DNA from 4 places in the Blautia sp. 1033sp1_1033st1_G9_1033SCRN_220408 genome. Region 1 is predicted to be linked to each of the others. Evidence: riboswitches for the same ligand, from Rfam matches in the RefSeq annotation. Region 1 holds a riboswitch; each other region holds the start of a gene.
What was found. Region 1 has a riboswitch for cobalamin ahead of AB5916_RS09845 (sirohydrochlorin cobaltochelatase). Riboswitches for the same ligand answer to the same signal wherever they lie in the genome.
Positions count from the first base shown of each region.

Region 2: another riboswitch for cobalamin. It lies ahead of AB5916_RS00550 (cysteine-rich small domain-containing protein); the one in region 1 lies ahead of AB5916_RS09845 (sirohydrochlorin cobaltochelatase).
Region 3: another riboswitch for cobalamin. It lies ahead of AB5916_RS02105 (Ig domain-containing protein); the one in region 1 lies ahead of AB5916_RS09845 (sirohydrochlorin cobaltochelatase).
Region 4: another riboswitch for cobalamin. It lies ahead of AB5916_RS00915 (Ig-like domain-containing protein); the one in region 1 lies ahead of AB5916_RS09845 (sirohydrochlorin cobaltochelatase).

Region 1 covers NZ_JBFKZO010000011.1:53,193-57,755, forward strand. The annotation lists gene AB5916_RS09835 (D-alanyl-D-alanine carboxypeptidase family protein) at 1-875, shown strand, start outside; gene AB5916_RS09840 (hypothetical protein) at 1,018-1,593, opposite strand; gene AB5916_RS09845 (sirohydrochlorin cobaltochelatase) at 1,644-2,930, opposite strand; cobalamin riboswitch at 3,126-3,301, opposite strand; gene AB5916_RS09850 (YfhO family protein) at 3,331-4,563, opposite strand, start outside.
Region 2 covers NZ_JBFKZO010000001.1:107,910-112,472, forward strand. The annotation lists gene AB5916_RS00545 (NlpC/P60 family protein) at 190-1,521, shown strand; cobalamin riboswitch at 1,755-1,946, shown strand; gene AB5916_RS00550 (cysteine-rich small domain-containing protein) at 2,187-2,495, shown strand; gene AB5916_RS00555 (phosphatase) at 2,709-3,422, opposite strand; gene AB5916_RS00560 (class II aldolase/adducin family protein) at 3,663-4,469, shown strand; gene AB5916_RS00565 (aldehyde dehydrogenase family protein) at 4,492-4,563, shown strand, end outside.
Region 3 covers NZ_JBFKZO010000002.1:61,335-65,897, forward strand. The annotation lists gene AB5916_RS02100 (hypothetical protein) at 1-1,447, opposite strand, end outside; gene AB5916_RS02105 (Ig domain-containing protein) at 1,578-3,347, opposite strand; cobalamin riboswitch at 3,534-3,763, opposite strand; gene AB5916_RS02110 (VanW family protein) at 3,888-4,563, opposite strand, start outside.
Region 4 covers NZ_JBFKZO010000001.1:187,158-191,720, reverse strand. The annotation lists gene AB5916_RS00915 (Ig-like domain-containing protein) at 1-1,497, opposite strand, end outside; adenosylcobalamin (AdoCbl) riboswitch at 1,581-1,714, opposite strand; gene AB5916_RS00910 (hypothetical protein) at 1,896-2,663, shown strand; gene AB5916_RS00905 (PEP/pyruvate-binding domain-containing protein) at 2,706-4,563, opposite strand, start outside.

The sequences.
Region 1 (4,563 bases):
AAGTTTTTACCATGGAACAATGCCTGTACGCCATCATGGTTGCCTCTGCCAATGATATCGCTCTTCAGGTTGCAGAGCATGTCGGCGGATCCGTTGAAAACTTTGTTGCCATGATGAATACCAGGGCTGCCCAGCTTGGCTGTACCAACACAGTGTTCACCAACCCTACCGGGCTTCCTGATGAGAATCAGCATACCACAGCCCATGATATGGCATTGATCATGAAAGCAGCTACAGAGAATCCTTCCTTTTCTCCTATTGCCAGCGCAAATACCTACACCATTCCGGCAACCAATGTATCCGGCGGAGCCAGATCACTTACCAGTAAATTCACCATGACCAACAACAGTTCAGATGCTTACTACCAGGGCTGTCTTGGCGGCAAGGAAGGATTTACAGAAGCTTCCCAAAGCACGCTTGTATGCAGTGCACAGCGTAATGATGTCACATTGATCTGCGTTATTTTAAAAGGAGCCTCCGGCCAGACAGATGATGAAGCCATCACTCTTCTGGATTATGGATTTTCCAATTTCCAGCTTCTTACCTTAGGTCAGGATGATTTTTCCCTGATGTCCGGAGGTCAGGTGATCGTACCTGCCGGTGCCTCAGCGGACAGCCTGACGATCCAGGACACACCTGCAGGCGACCAGGTGAACCGCACTTACTTCTACAGCGGTGTACAGGTTGGTACTGCTGTGATGGAGCCGGAACAGGAACAGGACACCTCTCTTTATACCAATGGACAGGCGAATATGGAAGCCGCAAAGGCCTATTCCCAGTCCACCTCCTATGCGCCTTATGCAGTGATCGGAGGCGTGGCATTCCTGATCCTTCTTCTGTTATTTATTAAAATGATCAAGATCATCAAGTCCTGATATCAGGATCCAAACTTATAAGCCCCTGTGCCTGTTCAATCAGTAAAGGATGCATCATAAAGCGAATATATCCACCATAATAAAAGCCAGCCGAAACGCGATCGGCTGGCTTTCATATATGGTGGATACATCTGCTTAATGATTATTCTGCATCTTCTGTATCTTCTGCTGTATTCTCGGTATCTTCTGCCTCATCTTCAGCAACCTCTACAGGAAGCTTGTTGTCATCATTCATCTCCTCCGGATTGCTTACGCTTACTGTATGATCATACCATTTGCCCTTAGTACCGATAATAGCAAGGTCAAAATCCTGATCAAGAGCCTCTACAGGAACATCAAAGCCATACACTTCATCTGATAAACCATCCTTATAGGTAACCGTATCTGTGGTAGGCTGAAGCAGCTCTGCGTCATCCTTCTGTGCATCCTCAGCAAGCCCTGGGAAAAGATTCACAATGTTCTTGGATACAAGAGAGATATGAAGGGTCATTTTGCCGTCTTCTACAGTAAGCTGGCCTTTGCCCTCGCATGCCTCATTTGTGTGGAACATGCTGCTGTCTGTATTAAAGTCAACAATGTAAACTCCATCCTCCAGATCCTGTGTATCGGATGCTTCTTCTTTGGTGTCTGCTGCCTCTGCCCATACCGGCAATGTCATAGGAACTGTCATAGCAGAAATACTTAATGCTGATACTAAAATGGCTAATGAACGCTTCATAACTTTCTTTTCTCCTTTATGGTGATGTGGTCAAATGGCCACATGTCCGTTTATTTTGCTAAGCTGTCGATAGCTGCTTTTGTATGCTCTACATACAGCTGTTCTACTGCATCGATTCTTCCAAGTCCTTCGATCTGGCAGTCTACGCTGTCAAATTCTCCGGATGCCTCAAACATGCTCTTCCAGGAATCGTCGTCATCTCCAGCCATATCATTGTTTGCATGATCACCTGCAACAACCATCAGCGGACGAAGAATCACTTTCTTGAAACCAGCATCTTTTACTTTAGCGATTACAGCATCGCATGCTGTGTCTTCCGGCTCACCCTCTACAGTACCGATGAATGCGTTTGTAAATCCAAGGTTCTCCATCTGTGTCTGCATCTGGTCGTAAGTAACATTTGCTGTATGGGATGTTCCATGACCCATAAATACGAAAGCTGTACCATCTTCAGCAGCAGCTTCCATGCTGTCATAATCTGCAGTCTTTACAGCCTCATCTGTGATAGCTTTTGCTACAGCTTCTTTATCCTCATTGATCACTGTAGCATCTTCTCCAACCTCACCCAGCATTGGCTCTGCAATAGCTACAGACTCGAATTTGTCTTTATATTCCTCAATAGCAGCTGTCATCTCATCATACTCTGCGCCATGCATCAGGTGTGTAGGCTGTACAACCAGATTCTTAACTCCGTTTGCAACTGCACGGTCAAGTGCCTGCTGCATATTATCGATATGCTCATCATCTCTTGCCTGTACATGGTTGATGATGATCTGAGCTGTAAATGCCCTTCTTACAGACCAGTCCGGATATGCTTCCTGAAGTGCATCCTCGATACCCTTGATATCCTGTGCACGGCTATCATTAAAAGAAGTACCAAAGCTTACAACCAGAATCTCATTCTCACCGATCTCATCCTGGTTTCTCGGATCATCCTTGGAAGCGTCTCCTGTATCTCTTCCGAAATACTCAGGGCTTGCCTCTTCTCCCTCTACCAGTTCCTTCTGTGCATCTGTCAGTGCATCCCATGCTTCTTTTGCTTCTGTGCACTGTGCATCTGTATCGTCTGTTCTCTCCTGTACGTAGATCGCATCAATAAGAGCTGCCACTTTATCTGCTGCCTCCTGGTCTGCGTCCTCAGCAGATGCATCATCTGTTTCCTCTGCATCGTCTGCTGCTTCTGCGTCGTCTGTTGCTTCTGCGTCATCTGCTGCTTCTGTGTCGTCTGTTGTCTCTGCTGCGTCCTCTGTCTCTGCAAATGCTGCTGTTGCTGCACATGTCATGCTTGCTGCCATGGATACAGACAGGAGCAGTGCCATAATTGTTTTGCGCTTCATTATTTTTTCCTCTTTTTTTCGTATTTCCGGACGAACTATGCATAAAAACAGCGGTCACATTTCTGCGACCGCAATGCTTCTCATCAACATATTCGTTCCTTTTGTCAGATGCTTCTCCCTCTTCGCAGAAGTATACCGACAGTAAACTATATGATCATATAATGTTATGAGAATACTGGTTCTGTGTCCCGCAGATCCACAATCCCACGCAAAGGCAGTTCTCCTGACTTCGTTCTACACTGCTTCCCCTTCCCGGTCTCCCAGTGGGCTCTGAAGCAGCTCCCTTACACAGTGACGGCATCGTTCCGGATTCACACCGGATTCTCTTTTACGCATCATGAAATGATGCTACCTGTACGCTACAACTTTATACATATTCAATTCGGATATCTAATAGTTATCATATAATTGTGTCTTTTCTATGAACAAAAAATGTATATACAGTAAACATAAGATAGATAATCCAGAATGCCAGACTTAGCAGGATTCCTTCTTTCAGCAATGGTGCATGATAAGTAAGGGTAAGGGCATGATTTCCTTCTTTTACTTTACATGCAAGGAAGCCTAAGTCCCCTTTCTGCAGCTTTGTGTCTTCTCCATCGATCTTAAGACTCCATCCATCCTCATAAGGAATCATAAAAAGTACATATCCATCTGAAGCCGCTTGGATACTGCCTGTTACCAGTGTGTCCTTCTGAGGGGCATCCAGCACAACCTTTGATCCCTTCTTTGCCTGGGATTTCCCAAGGCCTGCCGCACTTTCCCTGTCTTCTCCATCCTCCAGCACAATGGCATTACTTAAAAACTTCTTCCGGATCTTTTTATCCGCTTCCCGCAGGCTGCTTTCTGATACCGTTTCATCATAAAACCTTGCCACATCGCTTTCCCGTACATTTTGATACAGATACATACTGCCAAACTGACGGATCAGCGTATATTTGCTGCTATCCAGGCTGCTATTCTTGGAGATCAGGTATCTTACCCCTGTAAAGGCTGCAAACCAGTTGTTCATAGCATTATCCCAAAAGGTATACCTGTTCCGGTCTGCATAATAAAAGCTTGGGATACATGTGTTTACAAAATCCTTTACATTGCTGTTCATTACAGAATTATAGGTGCTGACCCCTCTGTACCCCTGAGCCAGGGAATCCATGGAAATCGTCGCAGACGAAAAGTCCTTTTCCACCCGGTAAAAGCTTTTGTCTGTTTCCCTTAAAAATCCCAGAATGTCCTGGATGTCCTGACTGTAAAGCTCCCGGAAATATGCCTGGGGCTTGTCAATAAAATCTCTTGCCTGCTGCTCGGACGGATCCTCAACGATCTTCTCAAGATAATCATCCGTTACCTGCACCACTGTTTCTGCCGGTGTATCCTCTTTTTTCAGGGACATTCTGTCTTCATAGCCAACAGTTCCCTCACAGATCACATTCGCAGCCATAGCCAGTGCCAAAAGGCTAAAAAGCACCTGCTCCCCTTTTACTTTCAACCGGTTCACCAGCAAAAGTACAACTGCCATTACTGTTCCGGTTACAGCCGTGATCACTGCGTTCTGTCTGTATTCAGCAAAAAGACTGTCCTCATAGCCCATCCTGCAGGCTTTATACATAAAGATACAAACCAGAACCACACCTAT
Region 2 (4,563 bases), on a different contig from region 1:
TTTTTTTATATCAGCTGGGAGTGCTTTTGATATTTATTGCACTTTAATTTCTATTTGTTACAAAAAAATTAAATTTATTAAAATTAGGGGTTGCAATGATGGTAACGATATGTTAATATGTATAAGAATTAAAAATAATGTTGCAGAAATATTACGTATTAAAACAATAAAGTTACGAGGGTGATAATCATGAAGAAAAGAATCGTATGTCTCACACTTGCACTAATGATGTGTGGTACACAGGTAGTAAGCGTAAGCGCTTCCAGAGAAGATGATCTGAGAGAAGAACAGGCTTGGACAAGCCAGCAGCTGGATGCTACATATGCTCGCATGAGTGCACTCTGGGATCAGAAGCAGCAGCTGGAGGGCGAGATTGCAACACTGGATGCCAATCTTGTAGATGTGATGGTCAATATACAGACTTTAGAGACAGATATTTCCAATAAAGAGACTGAGATCGTGAAAACAAAACAGGACCTTGGCAAAGCACAGAAAGCAAAAGAAAAACAGTACGATGCAATGAAAAAGCGTATTCAGTATCTATACGAAAAAGGCGGAAGTGATGCCTGGTTCCAGATGATGATGAATGCAGACAATCTTGCAGATCTTCTTACAAGAGCAGAGTATACACAGAAGATGTATGAGCAGGACAGAAAGAGCCTGGAAGTGTATTCTAATACTATTGAGCAGGTAAAGCAGCTGGAGGAAAAGTACACTGGTGAGAAGGCTGAATTAGAAGGCATGAAGCAGGAGTACGAAGCTGAGTCACAGAATCTTCAGGCACAGCTGGATGAGAAGAGAGCTACTTCCGCAGACTGTGAGAATGAGATCGCATATGCACAGCAGCAGGCTACTGAGTACGCAAATCTTCTTGCAGCACAGCAGGCTGAGATCGAGCAGCTGGAGGCAGAGCGTATCGCAGCAGAAGAAGAGGCAAGACGCCAGGCAGAAGCAGCAGCTGCTGCACAGGCATCTAATGATGGTGATTATGATTCTACCCAGTATGATGAAGAAGGAAATGCAGTAAGCAGTTCTGAATCATCAGGATCTGGAGAGACTCAGTATGATGAGTATGGTAATGTGATAGATTCTGAGAATACAGTAGATCCAAGTGAATATCAGAGTTCTTCTGAGTCAAGTTCTTCTTCCAGTTCCAGTTCTTCATCTTCTGGCTCTGGTTCAGGATCTTCTGTTGTAGATTATGCTACTCAGTTTGTAGGTAATCCATATGTATGGGGTGGCACCAGTCTTACTGGTGGTGCAGACTGCTCCGGCTTCGTACAGAGTGTGTATGCTAATTTTGGCGTCAGCCTTCCAAGAACTTCTTATGAGCAGCAGAATGCTGGAACAGAAGTTTCTTATGCAGATGCACAGCCAGGCGACCTGATCTGTTATGGCGGTCACGTGGCAATTTATATGGGCAATGGACAGATCGTACACGCTTCCAATGCGAAGGATGGCATTAAGATCAGTAATAATGCAGCTTACAGAACCATTACCTCTGTAAGACGTCTTGTATAATAGCAAATAGTAAGAGATTCAGAACATATCCCCTGAGTCTGGTATGTATTTATTTATGCATTCCGGAACTCAGGGATTTTTATCTCAGTCGAGAAGACTCCCACCTCTTTCAGGTGTGAGTAACAGATGCTCGACTTGAATGCGTAAATTCCGGAGGGGCGCTTTGGAAACTTGTATGCAAAAATAAACATTGACAAATATATAGTAAAAGGGTATTATGATACCAGTATAATTCCATATTGAACATATTAAGTGCTGATCATTTCTAGAAGATGACAGAAGAGGGAATCAGGTGAAAGTCCTGAGCGATCCGGTCACTGTAACAGGGAAGCCAATCTCAATATCCCATTGTGCTGATGCATGAGAAGGGGAGAGGAAGCGATGATCCTGAAGTCAGGAAACCTGCTTAGTATGGCGAGGTTAAACTTCCGTGTAAAGTGTAACAACCAACTTCGGGGAATCCGCAGCCCCTTAGTGTTGTCTGCTCTTTAATGGTAGCAGACATTTTTTATGGAATGCGCCTGTTCATGAGAATTATACCGATTAAATGGCAGGCGATACTACTTCGGATGTCCGTTCCCTCCGCGTATTTATGAACGGTTCATTTTCTACCCCGAAGTAGCATCGCTCCCTCTTTTTTACAAGAAAAACAGGAGGCGGATGGAATGGCCGGTGAATATTGGGAAGGCAAAGAATATTCCTTTTTCAGTCATAAAGAATGTGAGTTTTTTCCGTGCCACAAAGGTGCAGACCCACAGGATTTTAATTGCCTGTTTTGTTATTGTCCATTATATGCCCTGGGAGATAAGTGCGGAGGGAATTTTAAATATACGGAAAAAGGCCTGAAAGATTGTACAGGGTGTTTACTGCCTCATAAGCGCAGAAATTATGGTTACGTAACCGGTAAGTATCAGGAACTTGCAAAACTGATGGATGAGATCAGAAGCGTGAAAGCTAATGATAAAAAGGAATAATAAAGGCAAGAGTAATAAAAACAAGAATAATAGTGACAAGAATAACAAAGATAAGAGTAATAAAGATATAAATAAGAAAAGCTGTTGTACGGAAAATCTCTGAAAGGAGAATCCATACAGCAGCTTTTTTTATAGGAAATTACTCCGTAATGTTCCAATAAAGTAAAAAAATGTAATGGAAATACCCATCTAATACTCCTGTTATATAAAAACCTATCTTTTCATAAGGAAGGAAAGCAGTCTGGGAATCTGGCTATTAAGGATCAGATCCGGTGGAAAATTACAGTCTTTTGCAAAAGCTTCCCCATAAGTAAAATCACCGATGTGAGAGATCCCATGACTGTCACTGGAAAGGAGCACAGGAACCTGATATTGGAGACACAGTTCTAAAATCCTGCGGCAATTAGGCCTGGTATCGCCGCGGTATCCATAAGGCGCAAGAGATGCCTCGTTGATCTCCATAAGAACCTGGCTATGTGCGGCAGACCGGATCACGGCTTCATAATCAAGATCATATTGAGTATTATCAATATGGCCGAGAACCTTTACACAGGGATGCTGCATCACATTTAACAGTGCAAGTGTATTGCTCTGTCTGTCTGCGGGACGAAGGTTCTGGACATGCATACTGGCAATCGCATAATCAAGGCCTGAAAGGACATCTGCTGGAAGGTCGATCCGGCCTTGTTCATCCAGGATATTAACCTCTGCACCTAAAAGCAGCTGAATGCCAAAACGCTTCCTGGGGGCTGCGGACAGGCTGCGAAAATAAGAAACAGTACCTGCGCCTATAGTAGATGGACCATGGTCGGTGATCCCTAAAAGAGAAAGTCCTTTGCATGAAGCTGCTTTTGCCATTTGGGTAATGGTACAGGAGGTGCCATGGCCACTGGCAATAGAATGAGTGTGTATATCTGATAAAAACATAATTAAACAACTCCTTTGCTACCAGTATGACACAGCGTGAAAAGCTTTGTCAATGAAAAAAACAGGTGATTTCCTGAAAAAACAATAAAAACAACATAATAAAACCTTTAAAAACAACATAAAACAACAGATATACCTTGACTTATTGTGTGGAATGAGGTAGAATCACAATAGAAACAAAATGTTACTGCGAAAAAGGGAGCAGGAAACGCTATATATGCTTAAGGAGGATAAAAAAGCATGGTAAACGAATATGAGATCAAAAAACAGATTTGTGAAATCGGAAAACGTATCTACAACCGTAACATGGTAGCAGCAAACGATGGTAACATTTCCGTAAAACTGAATGACAATGAATTTCTCTGCACACCTACTGGTGTATCCAAAGGATTTATGACTCCGGAGTATATCTGTAAGGTAGATGCTAAGGGAGATGTGATCCAGGCAAATCCGGGATTCCGTCCTTCTTCTGAGATCAAGATGCACATGAGAGTATATCAGAAAAGACCGGATGTAGGATCTGTTGTACATGCACATCCTGTATATGCAACATCTTTTGCAATTGCAGGTATTCCTCTTACACAGCCGATTATGCCAGAGGCAGTTATCGCATTAGGATGTGTTCCGATTGCTGAGTATGGTACTCCATCTACCAATGAGATTCCGGATAGACTTGAGAAATATCTTCCATATTATGATGCAGTTCTTCTTGAGAGCCATGGCGCACTTACCTGGTCAACAGACCTTCTTGCTGCATACATGAAGATGGAATCTGTTGAGTTTTATGCACAGCTTCTGTACCAGTCCAAGATGCTGGGCGGACCAAAGGAATTTGATAAAGAAACTGTTCAGAAGCTTTATGAGATCAGAAGAAAAATGGGCCTTCCGGGCAAACATCCTGCAAATCTGTGCCTGAACAAAGATGGCGTAAACTGCCATAACTGCGGTGGTGGATGTGGTTCTTCTGAAGCGAAGAAAGACGTAGCAGGAGATGCAGATCTGGTAGCACAGATCACTAAACAGGTAATGAAACAGCTGGGAATGTAAGAAAAGTTAGGAGGACAATCTCATGCCAATCAGCGAAAGCATGGTACAGGATATTGTACAGGAAGTAATGGCAAAAATGCAGATTGCAGATGCT
Region 3 (4,563 bases), on a different contig from region 1:
TAAGATCGGATTCGTATTTAGATTCCTTGTCCACATCCTTTCCCGGTGTTTGTACCTTATTGTTTTTCTTGTTTTTATCTTTTTTGTCTTTTTTATTTTTATCCTTTTTATTGTTTTTCTTTTTGTCATCCTTCTTTTTGTTCGGATCACTGCTATTATCCTTATTTTCCTGATCTGGATTGGATGGATCCTCCTGAACATTCAGATCTGCGATCTTTTCCAAAGTGCCGGAATTAAAAGTAAGGATACGGTCATACCACAGATTATGGCTCTTGGAATGTCCGGCTACTGCAATGCCTGTATCCAGGGCAGAAACAGGTACCGGATATGTGTATTTGCCTGCTGCATTTGGAGTAAAAGGAATCCAGGTGGAGCGGTCAGCCTGATCTGCTTCTTCTTTTGTGCCCATAAACAGATAATCATAGCCTACACCGCTAAGTGTAAGGATTGCTGTCATCACACCATCTTTGGAGGTAAGCTGACAGTCTACCACACGGAACATAAATGCGCTGGAGGTAACATTGATCTTATATACTCCATTTGGAATAGCCGGAGCTGGTGTCTGAGTTGGGGTTGGAGAAGGTATCTGGGTCGGCTCTGGGATAGCGGTCGGTTCCGGTATGGCAGTAGGCTGGGGACTATCTGTGGGTTGGGGAATACTGGTGGGAGCCGGCACCACATCCGGGACTGTAATGGTACAGTCTTTGGCTGTATACCATTTAATCTCTCCGCCGTTATTGCTGTTTCCCGGCACAACAGAAAGAGCCTGGTTTTTCATTTCTGCAGGAACATCAAAGGTAAAGCGATAGGTTCCATCTGTATCAGCAGTTCCTGTTATTACCTTTGATTTATCTGCATCTTCTTTTTTTCCTACATACAGTCTGTCAAACACACTGTCATTGCCTTTCACCACCAGGGTGATCTTGCCTTCAGCTGCTGTATAGTCTGTAATGCTTGGTCTGAACTCTTTATCCTTGAAAATATCTTCCTCTTCCGGGTCTTTTTCTTCCGGATCTTTTTCTTCCGGATCTTTTTCTTCCGGGTCTTTTTTTTCTGTATCTTCTTTTTCAGGATCTTTCTTTTCCGAATCTTTGGATTCTGTATCTTTCTTTTCAGTATCTTTCTTTTCAGTATCTTTCTTTTCAGTATCCTTCTTTTCGGATTCCTTTTCCTGGGAATCTTTCTTTTGCGGATCTTCTCCTTCAGAGTCTTTAGACTCATTAACAGCTTCCTTTTTATCGGTTTCTGCATTATTTAGTGCTTCTTTTTCTGGCACAGCTGTAGGTGAAACAGATATCTCCGGCATTTCTGATGGCTGGGGAGCCAGGGAAATGGCAGGGATCTGATCACTGTTCTCCTGATTCTCACCAAAAGCTGCCACAGCTGGAGTGACGGACATGGCAGCGGTTAAAAAAAGTGCAAGAAATCTTGTTGAATTACGTTTCATATGAATCTCCTCTGTTAAACAGGAATCTGCCCTGCAAAATATTGTGCCACACAATGCTTCACAGGACAGTTTTCTTTATCTGTATCTACTATTGTTTATTTGTAACTGTAAAAATACGGAACATTTACATTTATTTTACTTTTACTGTGCAGGTTGCTTTCTGCTTGCCTACAGTAACAGTGATCTTAGCAGTTCCTTTTTTCAGGGCTTTTACTTTTCCCTTGGAATCTACGGTTGCCACTTTCTTGTTGCTTGACTTAAATGCTGCTTTCTGTCCGGTTGTTTTGGGAGTGGTTGTTACTTTTAATTTGGCAGACTTGCCAGCTTTTAAGGTAAGCTTGCTCTGTACCTTTACACTGGTGCATGGATCCACAACAGAAACCTTCACGGTTGCCTTCTTGCCGTTTGCTGTTACTGTAATCGTAGCTTTGCCGGCTTTCTTTGCAACGATCTTACCTGTCTGGTCTACTGCTGCCACATTCTTATTAGAAGATTTCCATTTCAGGGTTGTGGTTGCACCTGTTGGATTCACTTTATAAGAAACATAAGTCTGAGTTCCCTTATTCATGGTAAGGGCTGCCTTTTTCATCTTAAGAGATTTTACTTTTACTGCTTTTTTGGTTACTGTTACAGCAATGGTCTTTTCCTTAGATCCTGCTTTTACAGTGATCTTGGTCTTACCTGCTGCTTTTGCAGTGATCTTACCAGCATCGTTTACTGTAGCAACGGAAGGATTCTGGGAAGTGTATACCACCTTGTCTGTGGTATTTGCAGGTGCTGCAATGGCACTGACTGTCCTGGAGGCTCCTGCCTTTAAGGTAAGCTTGGAAACAGAAACCTTTAATGAAGTTGCTGCAACTGCTGCAGGTGTGGGAGCCGGCGTCTCAGTAGGTGTTGGTGTAGCAGTAGGTGCCGGTGTCTCATTCAATGTTACATGAAGAGTATAGGCGATCTCATGTGCCATGCTCATACCTGTAGTCAGTGCAAGGATCTTCACATCTTCATTCAGGTCAACCGGGATCCTGTATGTAACGCCGGAAGTATTCACTGTACCGTTAAATAACTGATTATTTGCCTTTACATAAACATATTTCTTGCTGCTGAATGTAACATCTGCAAATGCCTTGCCATTTTCAACAATAACCTGTGGACAGGTAATGGTCACTTTACCTGTACCGCCTGTAGCTGTGAAATTCTCCGGTGTATAAGTACCATCCGGAAGTGCTGTGCTGTTATCTACAGCATCTGTAGCAGCTGCAAGAAGCTTGGATGAGTTGAAGGTGATCGTGTAATCTTTCCATTTATTTCCCTTGACAGAATGTGCAGCCACATTAATAACCTTATCCAGTTTGGCAACTGCAAACGGTCCGAATACATACTGTTCTTTACCATTACTATCCTTTACTACAGATGAATAAATCATCTGATTAGCAGTATCTGCCTCTGCCGCCTCTGCTGTTCCAAAATAAAGCTTATCCCTGCCAGTGCCGGAAAGAGTAATGGTAGCTGTCATTACTCCATCTTTGTCACTATATAAAGTAGCTGCTACTACCCGGAACATATCGCCAGTACAGGTCACTCCCGGTGCAGCTGCATCAGAAAAATCAAAGGTATAATATCCCTGTGCTGCAACGGTTCCCGGATTCTCTGCATCTTCAGCTACCGGTGCGGCTTCCTCCGGATAAGCGGTAAATGCACCATCTAATACATCAGAGGTCACTTCCTCCTGGTCTGTAAACTCAACAAAATCTGCCTCCTCAGACTCATCAAAAGCCTCATCCTCTGTTACATCCTGTACATCCACTACTGCTGCAAGATCTTCCCCAAATGCAGGAAGCACACTCCCTGTTGTCATTGCAGCGCAAAGAAGCATTGCAAGAATGATTTTTCGTTTTTTCATGATCTTTATCCTCCTGTTATTTCCAATCAATTTGAATGAAGACATGTACTGCTGTACAAAAAAGAAGCCTGCTTCCGGCTTGGAAACAGGCATCACAATTGCTCATATCATTATATGCATAGCCAAAAAACATATGTGCAATAAAACAATACAAGAAATAGCAATGAATCGCTTTCGTCGGAAGCTTCCATCTTCAGCATTCACAGCAGGTTTCCTGGCTCACAGATCAACAGATATCTGCTCCTTCTCAAGAAGAGACGGCTTCCATGAGTCCTATCGGATCCAGGCTTCTTCTCAATGGCCCCTGCAGTATCCTCCCTGCTCACAGTGACCGGATCGTTCAGGACTTCCACCTGATTCCCTTTAACAGCCGGAATCGTTGCCTCCTGGCTGACACTGTAAACGGTCTTTATTCATTTCCTGTATTATAGCAAAAGCATTTTTTGAAATCAATACGATTTCCTTTAAAATTGTGAAAAATCAAACAAAATCACACATTCTTATGATGCCTGTTTACAGCTCTGTGGCCGCCACGCAAGATCAGCTGATGTAATGGCTGCTGCAGATTTCCTCCGTTTCCAGAAGATTTCCATCCTGGTCATATACATGACGATAAGTTTTGTAGCTTTGTGCATCCAGCTGCTGGGTAGTCACCTTTACTGTATTGGAATTTGTTTTTGTACCATAGATCTTCACATTAACGGAACCATCTGCATAAGTGGCAGAGATCCGGATAGGATACTCAGTATTATTGCAAAACTGAAAGTCAGGATCTCCCCAGGATACAGCAGCATCCAGCCCAGCTGGCACATAATCTACCCTGCCGGAATGATTGGTACGCTTTACAATTTCCAGATCTGCATATAGGCATGCATTAAACAAGGTGGTGGAAACCTGACAGATGCCTCCGCCGATCCCTTCTGCATGCTGTCCGTTTACAAACACACCGGCAGCCTTATACCCTCTTTCGGCTGTACGCTCTCCTAAGGTTTCATTGTAAGAAAAGGTCTCACCAGGCATCAGTTCAATTCCATCAATTGCCTTTGCAGCAAGAGTCAGATTGGTGATCCGGTTGTCAGTACCGCCTCCATAAGTATTATAGCTTCCCAGCACATCCCGGAATACCCGGCTGGTCAGATCCCCGGTTGTCACCTCCGGCAGGATCTGTTCAAAAGCCACTGTAAACACACTGCCTTCTTTGGCCTGTCCATATTCT
Region 4 (4,563 bases), on a different contig from region 1:
ATACAGACTTTTGTCCGGTCTTAATAATTTTATGCTAGATGCAATAATGGTATTGTCAGAAGCCCGGTAGGGGATGGTGTAGGTATCGCCATCTTTGGTGATGACTGCTTTGTAGGCATCGGAACAGCCTGCAAAGATATTATCGCAGTTGTCTTTGATCCACTTTTGGGCTTTTGCTTCCGGGCTTTGGGTCAGAGTAAAGGTTTTGGTTTCATCTTGAGATGGGATAAAATCTTTTATTACGGCCTGCTCAGAGCCATCTTCAGCCGTATAGTCTTCAGCAGAAGCAGTAATGGTATAGGTGCGGTCCGCATACAGCTGATAAACAGAAGCGTCAGCTGAAGTAATAACATTGCCGTAGTTGTCTGTTACTGTATAGACAGGATCCGTTATCGGATTTCCATCCGCATCCTTTGCCTCGAGAGTTACAGAATAAGGCTCGATTTTAGGCTGAACGATCCAGGTATAGGTGTAAGAAGCGAGAGCCGTGGCGGTATTGTTCTTGATCGCCGAGTTTGTGGTAGCAGGATCGTAGAGTTTTAAGGTTGCAGTCATTTCTGTGTCTGTCTGACTGATGAAACGGACATTACTGAAAGAATAAGTGGCGGATGTGGGGTATGTTTTAGAAGGTCTGGAAAAGCACTCCGTTGTATTGAAAAACCAGCCACTCTGATACAGACTTTTGTCCGGTCTTAATAATTTGATACCAGATGCAATAATGGTATTGTCAGAAGCCCGGTAAGGAATGGTGTAGGTATCGCCATCTTTGGTGATGACTGCTTTGTAGGCATCGGAACAGTCTGCAAAGATGTTATCGCAGTTGTCTTTAATCCACTTTGCGGCTGTATCTTCCGGGGAAAATTTTTGCAATTTGGCAGTATCAAGAGAAATATGAATGGAATAAGTGATGGTATGTGGTGCTCCCATTGCTATGGTAGTTCCGGCAATTTCCATATCTTCATTTAAAACTACAGGAATCTGGAACAGGGATCCATTTTCAGTAGAAACCGGAGAATAGGTGACTCCATTAGATTCCAGCTGGGTATAAGAACTGCTGGAAAATCGAATGTTTCCATAAATAACGCCATTTTTGATCTCTATAGAGGGACAGGTGATTGTGATATGCCCGGCTCCACCGCTGAAAGTGAAATTATCCGTATCGTAAGAGGCATCTGTATATTCGGTCTTTTCACCGATAGAGCTGTTTGTATCAGTTATGGTTGTAAAAAAATCTGATGTATCTGCAAAATCTGAAGAAACATCCTCTGTAAGGAATTCTTCAGAAGCAGATTCTTCAGACGGGGAGCAGGTATTTTCCTTATCACTAAAAGTAATAGTTTCCGATTCTTCGTTTTCATCTGGTGTACTTGTAAAATTCTCAAGTCCATCAGAGAACCAAGTATCGTCTGTAGTACCGGCAAAAGCAGCAGCAGGAGAACTTAATGTCATAGCTGCAGTAAGAAGCAGTGCCAGAAAACGGGATTGACGGTGTTTCATGTTATTATTCCTCCTTCGTATAAAAAATACCCTCTGAAAAGAGGGCATAAATATAAAGAATAGCGTTAAAAGCTATTCTTGGTTATGCATTTCATATCGCCCCTGAGATAAAAAATGCACGATGAGACACATATAAAAAGACCCGACTTTACGGTGGCAAGGACGCCGCTGCGGATATGAACCGCATTCCATTTAAATATGTCTGTTTGTTAATTGGATGATACTACAGAAAAAAAAGATATGCAATCGTTTTTTAGATTTGCGTATACCGTACCTAATCGATATACTCTATTGACTGAACCGATTAGGTACGGTACAATAAAAACATATTTTAAAATCCATAAGAGAGGAGAAAAAAGATTCACCATCATTAACACGCAAAAAAGGAGGAAAATGAAATGAAGAAAATGAAAAAGACACTTTGCGGCTTTCTTGTATGTCTGTTATTAGTCGCTGCCACCCCATTACTGGCAAATGCAGCTGCCAAAGCACCTGTTTGCCCTAAGACTCAGGCCCTTTATTTTGAGAGATCAGCTCCGTTCAAGGGTGTCGATGACACATCTGTATTCGATTTTATTTACATCAAGAACCTTTCATCTACAGCGACCATTACCAACATAAAATCATCCAACACATACTACACAGCTTACAAACGTCAGGGATTAAATGCGATCCAGATTGGCACAAGCACGAAGTTTCACATGAAAGGCCACAAGGTTAAAGTCGGAGAAAAATCCACCTTCAGCTTTGTAGTTAATCAAAATGGGAAAAGCTATAAGCTGTCCTGTAAAGTAACCTTCAAACAGCACCCTGCAGTTTTTAAATCCTTTAAAGTTGGCTCAAAAGATTACGCTTCTGAAATTAACGGTTACTGGCAATATGGTGCCAAGATTTCCCGTTCCGGAAAAACACAGATAAAGGTTGCTGCTGCTAAAAATTATAAAATAGATTTTATTGAAATTGCCTATAGAAAGGGCAACAAGGCGTTCACTAAAAAGATCAAAAACGGACAGAAGGCTTCTCTGAAAAACGCCGTTTCAATCGACGTTACCTACCATACAACGAAGAAGCCAAAATATTACAAAGCACCAGGTTCTGACTACCGCTACTATTATTTCGGCCAGCCAACTCCCCTCTATTCCGATTTCTCGTTCAATTTATGGTAGTATAGGCTCTAGGGACTGTCGTTTGACAGCCCCTTTTTTATTTTACTGCTGATAAAGTACCAGTCTTTCGTTCTGCAGATCATTACACAGTTCGCATGATACTTTGCTCATATCATACACATGAACAACCTGCTTCAACTCAGGATCCTCCGTAAACAGGCTTACAATATCAGGATATTCTGCCAGTTTTTCCGGTGCAAACCGTAACGTTTTTTCATTGGCAAATACTGCGGTGTACAATATCTCTGCTTCTACCAGATCCTGAAAAATATGGCTTCCATACGAAAGTTCCGGATTATATCCCGCCTTTTTCTCTTCTATCTCACAAATTGCTTCAAATTCACTGATATCTGCAAATGTTGTCGGAACACCAAGTTCCGGAGAAGATGTACCTATACGCCCCGGAACCATAAGAAGCATATGCTTATTTTTTTCTTTGTATTTCCAGTTTATTGTTCCGATCAGTTTCGCCACGTTTGGCTTTCTGACATACGGCATATTATAGTACGCAATCGGATCAACCAGAACAATGTGATCGATTTTCACATTTCTGGACAGTCCCATCGAAGAATGCACATTCTCCAGAATTATTTTTTCTTCTGCAATATCCTCCGGAATCTGTGCTTTTCCGATATCCTTAAACACCTTCAGTGGCCGGCACTGCAACAGGTTTATGGAATATTCTCCTGTTTCTGAAAGGTTCACCGTAAATTCGATATCAACCGGATATTCATATTCTTTCTGGAGCAGCTGCATAATATCCTGTATCTGCTTCATCAGAATCTGATTCTTTACTATACCACTGCACGCAATAAAACGAACGGATCTGTTTATTCCCCTCTCCCTGAATGATCTTTCTGCGTCAAAATCATGATCCAGAAGAATATTAGCAAGGTATTCCGGAAGGAATCCTTCGATCTGATCCAGATACATTTGTCTCACGCAGTGTCCAGAGGTATCCACTGCTTCTACTTTTCGCTGCGAAAACTGATGTTTCTCTGCAATGGTTGTACAGCTTGTTGCCTGTGGCATATCCAGACTGACAAGCCGGGGATAAGAACCCTCCGTGCGATCCACTGCTGCTGTTCCAAGACCCATAACCAGCCTCAGCATTCCTGCTTTTGGATCGATCTGCTCTAAAAACTTATAAGGGCTGTAAGAGTACCCAACTCCCGCTGCACATGGCATATAATAAGATCCATAGTAAGAGCCAGAAACGCGCTGTACAAGAAGTGCCATCTGTTCATCCCGTTTGTCAAGTCCTCTCCGCTTTCTGTAATCCAGTGCCGACAGACTCATGGAACTGGCATATACAGTCCTTATTGCGTTTTCAAACTCCAGAAGGCGCTCTTCCAGAGTTCCTCTGTTGGCGCAGAAAACTGACTCATATTTTCCTGCAAATGCATTGCCGAAACCATCTTCGAGAATACTGCTGGAGCGTACTATAAAAGGATCCTGTCCATAGTATTCCAAAATATGCAGAAACTGATTTTGCATTTCTTCCGAAAAGACACCATTTTTCAGTTTCTGTGCAAATTCTTCTGCCAGCGAAAAGTATTCCTCTTCCTCTCTCTGACGAACACGGATATCCCAGAATCCATTATCTACAATGTAAGTATAATAAACATCAGATCCGATAAAAAAGGAATCATGAGGTTCAAGCACCTCATCAATGTCCGGTGCCAGATTTCGGACAATTGCTCTGGAAAGCAGCATTCCACATGCTTTTCCACCAATCATACCTGTTCCAATCATATGATTTCGAACATTAAAATAATCCTGTGGCGTAAAGTGCTTTTTCACCATAAAACGCATCTTTTCATCTCTGGTCATCATAATATTACACATGGTATTACAGGCATCATCTGTATTCATATGATTGTCATATAACATTTTTGCT